Regions from separate parts of the Amycolatopsis sp. CA-211722 genome, predicted to be linked through region 2. Evidence: predicted binding sites of a transcription regulator. Region 2 holds the regulator's gene; each other region holds the start of a gene.
What was found. The regulator HspR, encoded in region 2, represses chaperone genes until heat shock. The targets are predictions, from matches to a motif close to ANNTTGAGTNNNNNNNACTCAANNT.

Region 1 (3,270 bases), 4.4 Mb from region 2:
GGGATCGGGCCCGGCCGGGTCAGAATGGGCCGGCCACGACCGGCCGACGAAAGGACCGCCTTGCCCGTCTCGACCACCAGGGGACCGTGGCGGCGCCTGTTCGCGGCCTGCGCCGTCTGTGCCGCCGCCGGAACGCTCGCCGCCTGTTCGGGCGAAGCTCCGCCACCGCCAGTCACTTCGATGTCGGTCTCACCGCCCTCACTGTCGTCGAGCGCCTCCCCCGTGTCGGTGCCGCCGATCCCGTCGCAGACCGCGCCGAGCCAGTCCGCCGCGCCGGCACCCACCTCCCAGCCGAAACCCGCTGAACCGGTACAGGGTTCCTGCGGCACGGTGACCGCGGCGAGCGGACTGACCCTCCAGGTGCTCAACGGCCCCGGGGTCTCGTGCGCGGACGCGACCGGGATCGTCGGCTCGTTCCACAAGAGGATCGCCGGACGCCAGTCCGCGGGCTCGGACGAACCGGTCAGCGAGACCGTGGACGGCTGGCTGTGCGTCTCCGGCGCACCCGCCGCCCAGGGCGGCACCAGTTGCAGCAAGGGCGATCAGAACGTGTTCGCCGCCGTCGTCCCCGTGGAATGAACCCCATGAACCGTCAAGAAGGGCCCATGAAGAGCCTCGCCGTCCTGCCCGCCGCGTTCGCCGTCGTCCTGCTGAGCGGATGCGGCGCCGACCCCGCTCCCGCCGCCGCGCCGGCACCCTCCCCCGTACCCACGGCCGACCAGGTCCTCGCCGGCAAGCCCTGCGGCGAGGTCGCCGGGTTCCAGGGCGCGAAGAACACGGTCGTCGTCCGGGGAAAGGCGGACTGCGCCGAGGCGAAACAGGTGCTCACGGACTACTTCGCGAAGCTGACCCCGGCCGAAGCGGCGTCACCGCAGGGGCCGGGCCCCGTGGTGGTCGGCGCCTGGACGTGCGGGAGCGGACCGAACGATCCGGTGACGAGCTGCTCGACCGAAGACGAACGGCAGATCGACGCCACCCGGAGCTGAGCACGACCGGCGGCGTCACTTCCCGCGACGCCGCCGGGTCTGGTCCTTCCGGTACAGGACACCGAGTCCGATCAGCATGCCCAGCAGCACCAGGCCGCACAGCGCGACCATCCACAGGCTCAAGACCCGATTGGTCCTCGACGGGTAGGCGAACCCGTCACCGGCGAAGATCCTGTCGCCCTCCGCGATCCTTTCGCCGTCGACCTTCCCCTGTCCGGTGCGCCCGTCGTCGAACCGCCACCCGGCCTCGCAATAGGGAAACCGGCCGCTCATCGGCGGCCCATCCTCGACGCATCCCGATACAGCGGTGACCGTGACGTCCTCGCCGGTGTTCAGTTCACGCACGCGGTCACCGAGGGCTCCCCCGGTCACCCACAACAGGAAAACGAGAGGGATCCCGCCTAGCAGCATCCGCAAGAGAATCCTGGAAGTCCCCGGTTCAGCTGACAAGAAAGCCCCTTCTTCTCGGCCGCTTCAGGCTATTCGCCGATGCGACGGAGCAGCACGGGATTTGTACCCACCCCCTTGCCATCCGAAGTAAGAGTCGTCTAGACTCAAACTATGCTCACCAGGGAAGACGCCATGAAGGCGGTCGAGGACGCGGCCGACCCGGCCGCATTGTTCGCCCGCCATCACTACCGCGAACTGGCGGCCGTGCTCCACCCCGACCGCAACCCCGGCGACGCGCGGGTCCACCGGGCGGCGGCCATCCTCAACCGCCTCCACGACGAGTGGAAGCGGGCCCGACGGCAGACGGTCACCACGGCGACCGCGGCCTACACCCTCGTCGCACCGCACGCGGTGGGCAGTGTCGCCACGACCTACCGGACCACCGGCCCGCATCTGGTCAAAATCGTCCGGGATCCGGCGCTCAACCCGCTGATCCACGCCGAATGGGAGGCGTTGCGCGTCCTGGACGGCTTCACCGAGCGGCACCGGTGGCTGCGCCCCTACTACCCGCGATTGCTCGACACGTCGGGCGCCGTGGCCAGGGGCGATCGAGCGTTCAGCGTCCTCGATCCGCTCATCGACGGCTTCCTCACCCTCGCCGAGGTCAAGAAGGCCTACCCCGGTGGGCTCGACGGCCGCGACTACGCCTGGATGCACCGTCGCCTCCTGCGTGCCGTGGCAGGCGCGCATCGGGCGGGAGTGGTCCATGGCCATCTCACCGCGGACAACGTGCTCGTCCATCCGGACCAGCACGGCATCGTCGTCGTCGGGTGGTCCTTCGCCGTCGAGGACGGCGTGCTCCCGCTGGCGGCGGACAAATCCGTCCACTATCCACCGGAAGTCCACAAAGGACTGCCGATGACCGCGGCCACCGACGTCCACATGCTCCACCGCTTGATGCTGGAACTCCTGGCAACGGGCGAAACCCGTCAGCGCGAGTTCGCGGCGTGGTGCACCCAGGACGTCCCGGCACAACGACCCGACGCCACCGATCTGCTCGACGAGTACGACCAGCTGCTCGCCGAGCTCTACGGCCCCCGCACCTTCCGACCGTTCACCATCCCCGAGACAGGAGCCTGACCATGGGACACGGACACTGGGACGACAACGCCTACGCCGCCGCGAAGACCTTCCGGAAGGCCAAGGGCGAGGACGATTTCGGCTACACCGCCGATCTGCGTTCCAAGCCCGCGAAAGACTGGAAGGTCGCGCCGGCGCTCGACCCGCTGAACGCCGTGCGGGAATGCCGGGATTCGGCCGACCACACCGATTCGACGCCGATCGCGGTGCTGTTCGACGTCACCGGTTCGATGCGCCGGGTGCCGCGGATCATGCAGGGCAAGCTCGGCAAGCTGCACGGCCTGCTGAAGCGCCGCGGCTATCTGGCCGACCCGCAGGTCCTGTTCGGCGCGATCGGCGACGCCGACAGCGACCGGGTCCCGTTGCAGGTCGGCCAGTTCGAATCGGACAACCGGATGGACGAGCAGCTGCGCACGATCTTCCTCGAAGGCGGAGGCGGCGGGCAGAAGAGCGAGTCCTACGAACTGGCCGCGTACTTCATGGCGCGCCACGTCGTGACCGACGCGTGGCAGAACCGCGGCCGCAAGGGCTATCTGTTCATCATCGGTGACGAGCTGAACAAGCCCGCGCTGGAGGCCCGGCACATCCGCCGGGTGATCGGGGACGACGTGCGGGAGGACATCGACCCGGCCTCGGTGTACCGCGAGCTCGCCCGCAAGTGGCACGTCTACTTCGTGCTGCCGAACCAGTCCTCGTACTACAACGACCCGCAGATCGGCGAGCACTGGAGCGATCTGCTCGGCCAGAACTTCCT
Region 2 (3,270 bases):
ATCGATCCGCTGACCGGTGAAGTCCGCCCGGCCGCCCCGGCCGCCGAAACCCAGGACGGCCCGAAGCACGCCGCTCCGAGTGAAGAAGCCGCGTCGACCGAGCCGGAGCCCGCGGCACACGCGGGCCCCGGCCTCGGGGAGTCCATTGTGGACGACTCCGTGTCGGTGGCCACCGGTCTGGAGAAGGAGCTGGCGGAACGCACCGCCGACCTCCAGCGTCTCCAGGCCGAGTACGCCAACTACCGCAAGCGTGTCGACCGCGACCGCGAGCAGGTCGTCGTCGGTGCGAAGGCGTCGGTCGTCAACGATCTGCTCCCGCTGCTCGACGACCTCGAGCGCGCGGAGCAGCACGGCGATCTGACCGGTGCCTTCAAGGCGGTCGGCGAGAAGCTGGTCGGGAGCCTGCAGCGGTCGGGCCTCGAGTCGTTCGGCGCCGAGGGCGAGCCCTTCGACCCGAGCGTCCACGAGGCGGTCCAGCACAGCACGTCGCCGGACGTCAGCGAGCCGACGGTCACCATGGTGATGCGCCGTGGCTACCGCTTCGGCGAGCGCGTGCTGCGCCCGGCGATGGTCGGGGTCACCGACCACGAGCCCGGCGCCGCCCCGGTGGACCCGCCCGTCGGCGGCGAGCTGCCGCTCGAGGGCGAACTTTTCGATGAGAACAACCGCTGATCGGCGATACGGCGTGAAAGGAGGAGACGTTCGGTGAGTGCACGGGAATGGATCGGTAAGGACTTCTACCGTGAGCTGGGCGTCTCCTCCGACGCCACCGCGGACGAGATCAAGAAGGCCTACCGCAAGCTGGCCAAGGAGAACCACCCCGACGCCAACGCGGGCAACGCGGAGGCCGAGAAGAAGTTCAAGGCGGTCTCCGAGGCGTACGGCGTTCTTTCCGACACGGCCAAGCGCAAGGAGTACGACGAGGCTCGCCGCCTCTTCGGCTCCGGCGGTCCCGGTGGCTTCGGCTTCCCGGGCGGCGGTGCCGGCGGCGGCGGTTTCGACGTCGGCGACATCTTCGGCCAGGCGGGGCAGCAGCAGGGCGGCTTCGGCGGCCTCGGCGACATCCTCGGTGGGCTGTTCGGCCGTCGTGGCGCCGCTGCCGGTGCCACGGCGAACCGGCCGCAACGCGGCTCGGACGTGGAGACCGACGTCCGGATCGACTTCGCCGAGGCGGTCAAGGGCGCGACCCTGCCGCTGCGGCTGTCGAGCCCGGCGACCTGTTCCACCTGCGGCGGAAACGGTGCGAAGCCGGGGACCTCCCCGAGGACGTGCGCGACCTGCCAGGGCAGCGGGCTGGTCAGCCGGAGCCAGGGCGCGTTCGCGTTCTCGGAGCCGTGCCGCGACTGCCGCGGCCGCGGCACGATCATCGACGACCCCTGCCCGGAATGCGCGGGCGAGGGCATCAGCACCCGCACCCGCACGCTGACCGTGCGGATCCCGCCGGGCGTCGCCGACGACCAGCGGATCCGGCTGGCGGGCCAGGGCGAACCGGGTCGTGGCGGCGCGCAGCCGGGCGATCTGTACGTCCGCGTGCACGTCGCCCCGCACGCGGTGTTCGGGCGCAAGGACCTCGACCTGACGATCACCGTGCCGGTGTCCTTCGCGGAACTGGCCCTCGGCGGCACGATCACCGTGCCGACGCTCGAGGGCAAGGTCTCGCTGAAGGTGCCGCAAGGCACGGCGAGCGGTCGCGTGCTTCGCGTGCGCGGCAAGGGGATCGCGAAACGTGACGGCTCGCAGGGCGATCTGCTGGTCACCCTGCAGGCGGCCATCCCGGCCAAATTGGACGACAAGGCCCGTGAAGCGCTGGAGGCCTACGCGGAGGCCATGGCCGGCCACGATCCGCGACCGGAGATCACCGAACTTCTCGAAGGCAGGTGAGCACGATGTTCGGCGGGCTGCCGCACGGTGCGGACGAGGACACCCCGGTGTTCGTCATTTCGGTGGCGGCGCAGCTTTCCGGCCTGCACGCGCAGACCCTGCGGTCCTACGACCGCCAGGGTCTCGTGTCGCCGGGCCGGACCTCCGGCGGCGGACGGCGTTACTCGATGCGGGACATCGCGTTGCTGCGCGAAGTGCAGCGGCTGTCCCAAGAGGACGGCGTCAACCTCGCCGGCATCAAGCGGATCATCGAGCTGGAGAACCAGGTCGACGCGCTCCGCGCGCGTATCGCCGAGCTGACCGAGGAGCTCACCGCGGCGTACGTCGCCGCCGAACAGACGGCCGCGGCCGTGCACGCCTCCTACCGCAAGGATCTCGTTCCCCTGCGGCAGCAGACCGCGCTCGTGGTCTGGAAGCCCAAAAAACGCAATTAGTCCTCTAAATGCGCCGGGCGCCCGCCCACGCGAGTACGTGAAGGCCCCCGTCATTGCGCTAGACGCAATGACGGGGGCCTTCACGTACTTGACGCGAGGATGACCCGCGGTGCTCCATGCCGCGAAAGCCACTTTCGGGACATCAGACGTCGCGAAAGTGGCTTTCGCGACACGACGACCAGCCCCGCATTCAGAGGACCAAATGCGTCACTGGCCGGGCACCAAGGTCCGGATCTGCTGGACCTCGCCGGTGCGCGAGTCCATGATCCGCTGGGCCAGCGCCTTCGCTTCGGGGTTCTTGCCGTCCTTCAGCTCGGTCCTCGCCAGCGCGACCCCGTTGTGCTGGTGCGCGACGAAGATGTCCGCGAAGTCGAGGCTGAACTCCGCACCATCCTTTTTGGACAGTGCTTCGAGGAGTCCCTTGTCGGTGAGCCCGTCGCCACCGTGGTGGTGATGCGCGTGCGGGTCCGCCGAACCCGTCTCGGGTTTGCCCCAGGCCTTCAGCCAGTTCCGCATGTCGGTGGTCTCGGTCTGCTGTGTCGCCTCGATGGCGGCCGCGAGATTCGTCAGCTCCTGCTTCTGCGCCTGCTTGGTCTTCACCAGCTTGACGATCTCCACGCCCTGGTCGTTGTGGGCGATCATCATCTGCAGGAACATCACGTCGGCGTCGTTGTACTGCGCGGACGCCGACGCCGATTGGGGGACCGGGGAGATCGGGGCGCCGGCGTTGGTCGGTGAGCCGTCGCCGGCCCCGCAGCCCGCGAGGGCCACGAGACCGGCGACGAGAACGAGGGCCAGCTTCACTGGCGCGTCCACAGCGCGGGGGTGTTCGGCGGCTCCCAGCCTTGGATCGCCGTATGCGCCATCTGGCACCGGTAGGTGGCGCCGCCGTAGGTCACCGTGCTGCCGACCGTGTAGGACGCCCCGGCCGCCCACGTTCCGCCGGCGGGCGGGT
Region 3 (3,270 bases), 870 kb from region 2:
CGCTGGCGGTGGCCGAACCGGCGCGATCGAGCGGAGTGGGGACGGCGCTCGCCGCGCACGCGCACCAGGTCTTCGACGAATGCGGCACCGAAGCCGTGCTGCTGCACCACGCGCTGGCCAATCCGCGCTCGACGCCGTTCTGGTACGCGCAGGGTTACCGGCCGCTCTGGACGTACTGGCAACGGCGACCGGCGGTCCCCTGATCCCGATAGGCTCGTTCCGTGAAGAAGGACGAGGACGCGGCCCCGGTGGCGCCGACCGGGGTCGACACCGAGAAGCCGTCCGCGGCGAGGATCTACGACTGGTTCCTCGGCGGGACCCACAACTGGGCGGTCGACCGCGAGTTCGCCCGCGCGCTGGAAAAGCAGTGGCGCTGGGTCAAACCGGGCGCGCGGCACAACCGCGAGTTCATGAACCGGGTCGTGCGCGCGGCCCTGGCGGCCGGGATCCGGCAGTTCATCGATCTGGGCTCCGGTGTCCCGACAGCCGGGAACGTGCACGAGATCGTCCAGGAGGAACTGGAGCCGGGTGACACGGCGAAGGTCGTGTACGTCGACTACGAGCCGGTGGCGGTGGCGCACGCGGAGCTGATCCTCGAACGCCATGAGGCGACCGGCTGGGCGGGGATCGTCCATGCGGACATGCGACGGCCGAAGGACGTCCTGCGGCATCCGGAGACGCTGCGGCTGATCGATTTCGACCAGCCGGTCTGCCTGATGATGATGGCCGTCCTGCATTTCGCCGGCCCGCACGACGATCCGCCCGCGCTGGTCGCGACGTACCGGAACGCGCTCGCGCCGGGCAGCTGGCTGGGGCTGTCGCATATGAGCTTCGGCGGCCAGACGGGCGAGGACGCCGACGGGCTGCACTGGATGGTCGAGCAGTACCGGAAGACGAGCAACCCGGTGTGGATGCGGGACCGCGAAGAGATCGAGCCGCTCTTCGGGGACTGGCCGCTGCTGGAGCCCGGCGTCGTCAACCTGCCCGACTGGCGGCCCGTGCGTGAGCTGCGGCGAGACGAGGAAGGTGCCCGCCCGTTCGCCTGGTGCGGGGTCGCCGTCCACCCCTGACATCCGACCTTTCCCCGGTGCGCGTCGCCTTTAGCGGGCTAAGTGTGAAGCGTTCTGGGCAGAGGTCGGAGGGGTGGGTGATCGCTGACGGCGAACGCGGAAAGGAAACAAACGGGTCGATCGGAGAGTTGAGCTAGACAGACTCAACTAACCGAGGAGTGCACAGATGACCGACAACCGCCTCCTGCCCGTCCTCCCGCTCGATGACGACGTCGTGCTGCCGGGCATGATCGTCCCGCTCGACCTCGCCGACACGGAGACGCGCGCCGCGGTGGAGTCCGCCCAGGCCAACACGCCTGCCCAGGCTTCCTTCCCGGGGATCCGGTCCAGCGCCGCCACCAAGGCCGAAGTGCTGATCGTCCCCCGCGTCCACGGCGAGTACGCCGAACTCGGCACCATCGCGACCGTCGAGCGCATCGGGCGCGTGCCCGGCGGCAAGACCGCGGTGCTTCTGCGCGGCACCCGCCGCGCCGTCGTCGGCCGCATCGCCGACGGTCCCGGCGCCGCCCGCTGGGTGCACGCCGAGGTCGCCACCGAGACCACCGACGACAACGCCGCGAAGCTCGCGTCCGAGTACAAGTCCGTCGTCATCGCGATCCTCCAGCAGCGCGGCGGCTGGCAGATGATCGACGCCGTCCAGGAGGTCGAAGACCCGTCCGCGGTCGCCGACCTGGCGGGCAACTCGTCCTACCTCAAGACCGAACAGAAGCTTGAGCTGCTGACCACGCTCGACGTCGCCACGCGGCTGGAGAAGGCCCTCGAATGGAGCCGCGAGCAGCTGGCCGAACTCGAGGTCACCGACACCATCCGCAAGGACGTCCAGGAGGGCATGGAGAAGCAGCAGAAGGAGTTCCTGCTGCGCCGCCAGCTCGAAGCGATCCGCAAGGAGCTGGGCGAGCTCGACGGCACCGCCAACGACGACGACTACCGCGCCCGCGTCGAGGCCGCCGAGCTGCCGGACGCGGTCAAGAAGGCCGCACTGTCCGAAGTGGACAAACTGGAGCGGACCTCGGACCAGTCCCCGGAGGGCGGCTGGATCCGCACGTGGCTGGACACCGTGCTGGAACTGCCGTGGAACGAGCGCACCACCGACGTCCACGACATCGCCGCCGCGCGCGACATCCTGGACGCCGACCACGCCGGTCTCGACGACGTGAAGGAACGCATCATCGAGTACCTGGCCGTGCGCAAACGTCGCGCGGAGTCCGGGCTCGGCCCGGTCGGCGGACGGCGTTCGGGCGCGGTGCTGGCGCTCGCCGGTCCTCCCGGGGTCGGCAAGACGTCGCTCGGCGAGTCCGTGGCGAGGGCGATGGGCCGCAAGTTCGTCCGCGTCGCGCTCGGCGGCATCCGCGACGAGGCCGAGATCCGCGGTCACCGCCGCACCTACGTCGGCGCGCTGCCCGGCCGGATCGTCCGCGCCATCAAGGAAGCGGGCTCGATGAACCCGGTCGTGCTGCTCGACGAGATCGACAAGGTCGGCGCCGACTACCGGGGCGACCCGACGGCCGCGCTGCTGGAGGTGCTGGACCCGGAGCAGAACCACACCTTCCGTGACCACTACCTCGAGGTCGAACTGGACCTGTCCGACGTCGTGTTCCTGGCGACGGCGAACGCGCTCGAGACCATCCCCGGCCCGCTGCTGGACCGGATGGAGCTGGTCACTCTCGACGGCTACACCGAGCACGAGAAGGTCACCATCGCCCGCGACCACCTGCTCCCCCGCGAGCTGGAGCGCGCCGGGCTCGGCAAGGACGACGTCACGCTGACCGACGGCGCGTTCAGCCGCATCGCCGCCGAGTACACGCGGGAAGCCGGGGTGCGCAACGCGAACCGGACCATCGCGAAGGTCCTGCGGAAGGTGGCGACCAAGGTCGCGCTGGACGAGGTCGAGCTACCGCTGACGATCGACGCCGACGGGCTCGAGACCTACCTCGGCCGTCCGCGGCACCTGCCGGAGTCTTCGCTGCCCGCGTCGACGCAGCGCACGTCGACCCCTGGCGTGGCGACGGGGCTGGCGGTGACCGGCGCCGGCGGTGACGTCCTCTACATCGAGGCGTCGCTGGCGGATCCGGAGTCCGGCTCGACCGGGCTGTCCCTGACCGGCCAGCTGGGTGACGTGATGAAGGAGTCGGTGCAGATCGCGTTGTCGTACCTGCGTTCGCGCGGCGCCGAACTGGAACTGCCGGTCGGCGACCTGAAG

Region 1: a site for HspR is predicted at 1,523-1,547, ahead of ACOCEP_RS30305 (adenylate cyclase). Genes of this name have one in related genera too.
Region 3: a site for HspR is predicted at 1,196-1,220, ahead of lon (endopeptidase La). Genes of this name have one in related genera too.

What each region holds. Positions count from the first base shown of each region.
Region 1 is NZ_CP184752.1:6,431,874-6,435,143, reverse strand. It holds gene ACOCEP_RS30325 (hypothetical protein) at 1-284, opposite strand, end outside; gene ACOCEP_RS30320 (hypothetical protein) at 331-579, shown strand; gene ACOCEP_RS30315 (hypothetical protein) at 606-986, shown strand; gene ACOCEP_RS30310 (hypothetical protein) at 1,002-1,358, opposite strand; gene ACOCEP_RS30305 (adenylate cyclase) at 1,548-2,516, shown strand; gene ACOCEP_RS30300 (hypothetical protein) at 2,519-3,270, shown strand, end outside.
Region 2 is NZ_CP184752.1:2,037,117-2,040,386, reverse strand. It holds gene grpE (nucleotide exchange factor GrpE) at 1-672, shown strand, start outside; gene dnaJ (molecular chaperone DnaJ) at 706-1,881, shown strand; gene ACOCEP_RS10050 (heat shock protein transcriptional repressor HspR) at 1,887-2,315, shown strand; gene ACOCEP_RS10045 (DUF305 domain-containing protein) at 2,523-3,119, opposite strand; gene ACOCEP_RS10040 (lytic polysaccharide monooxygenase) at 3,116-3,270, opposite strand, start outside.
Region 3 is NZ_CP184752.1:2,911,560-2,914,829, reverse strand. It holds gene ACOCEP_RS14345 (GNAT family N-acetyltransferase) at 1-203, shown strand, start outside; gene ACOCEP_RS14340 (SAM-dependent methyltransferase) at 222-1,070, shown strand; gene lon (endopeptidase La) at 1,237-3,270, shown strand, end outside.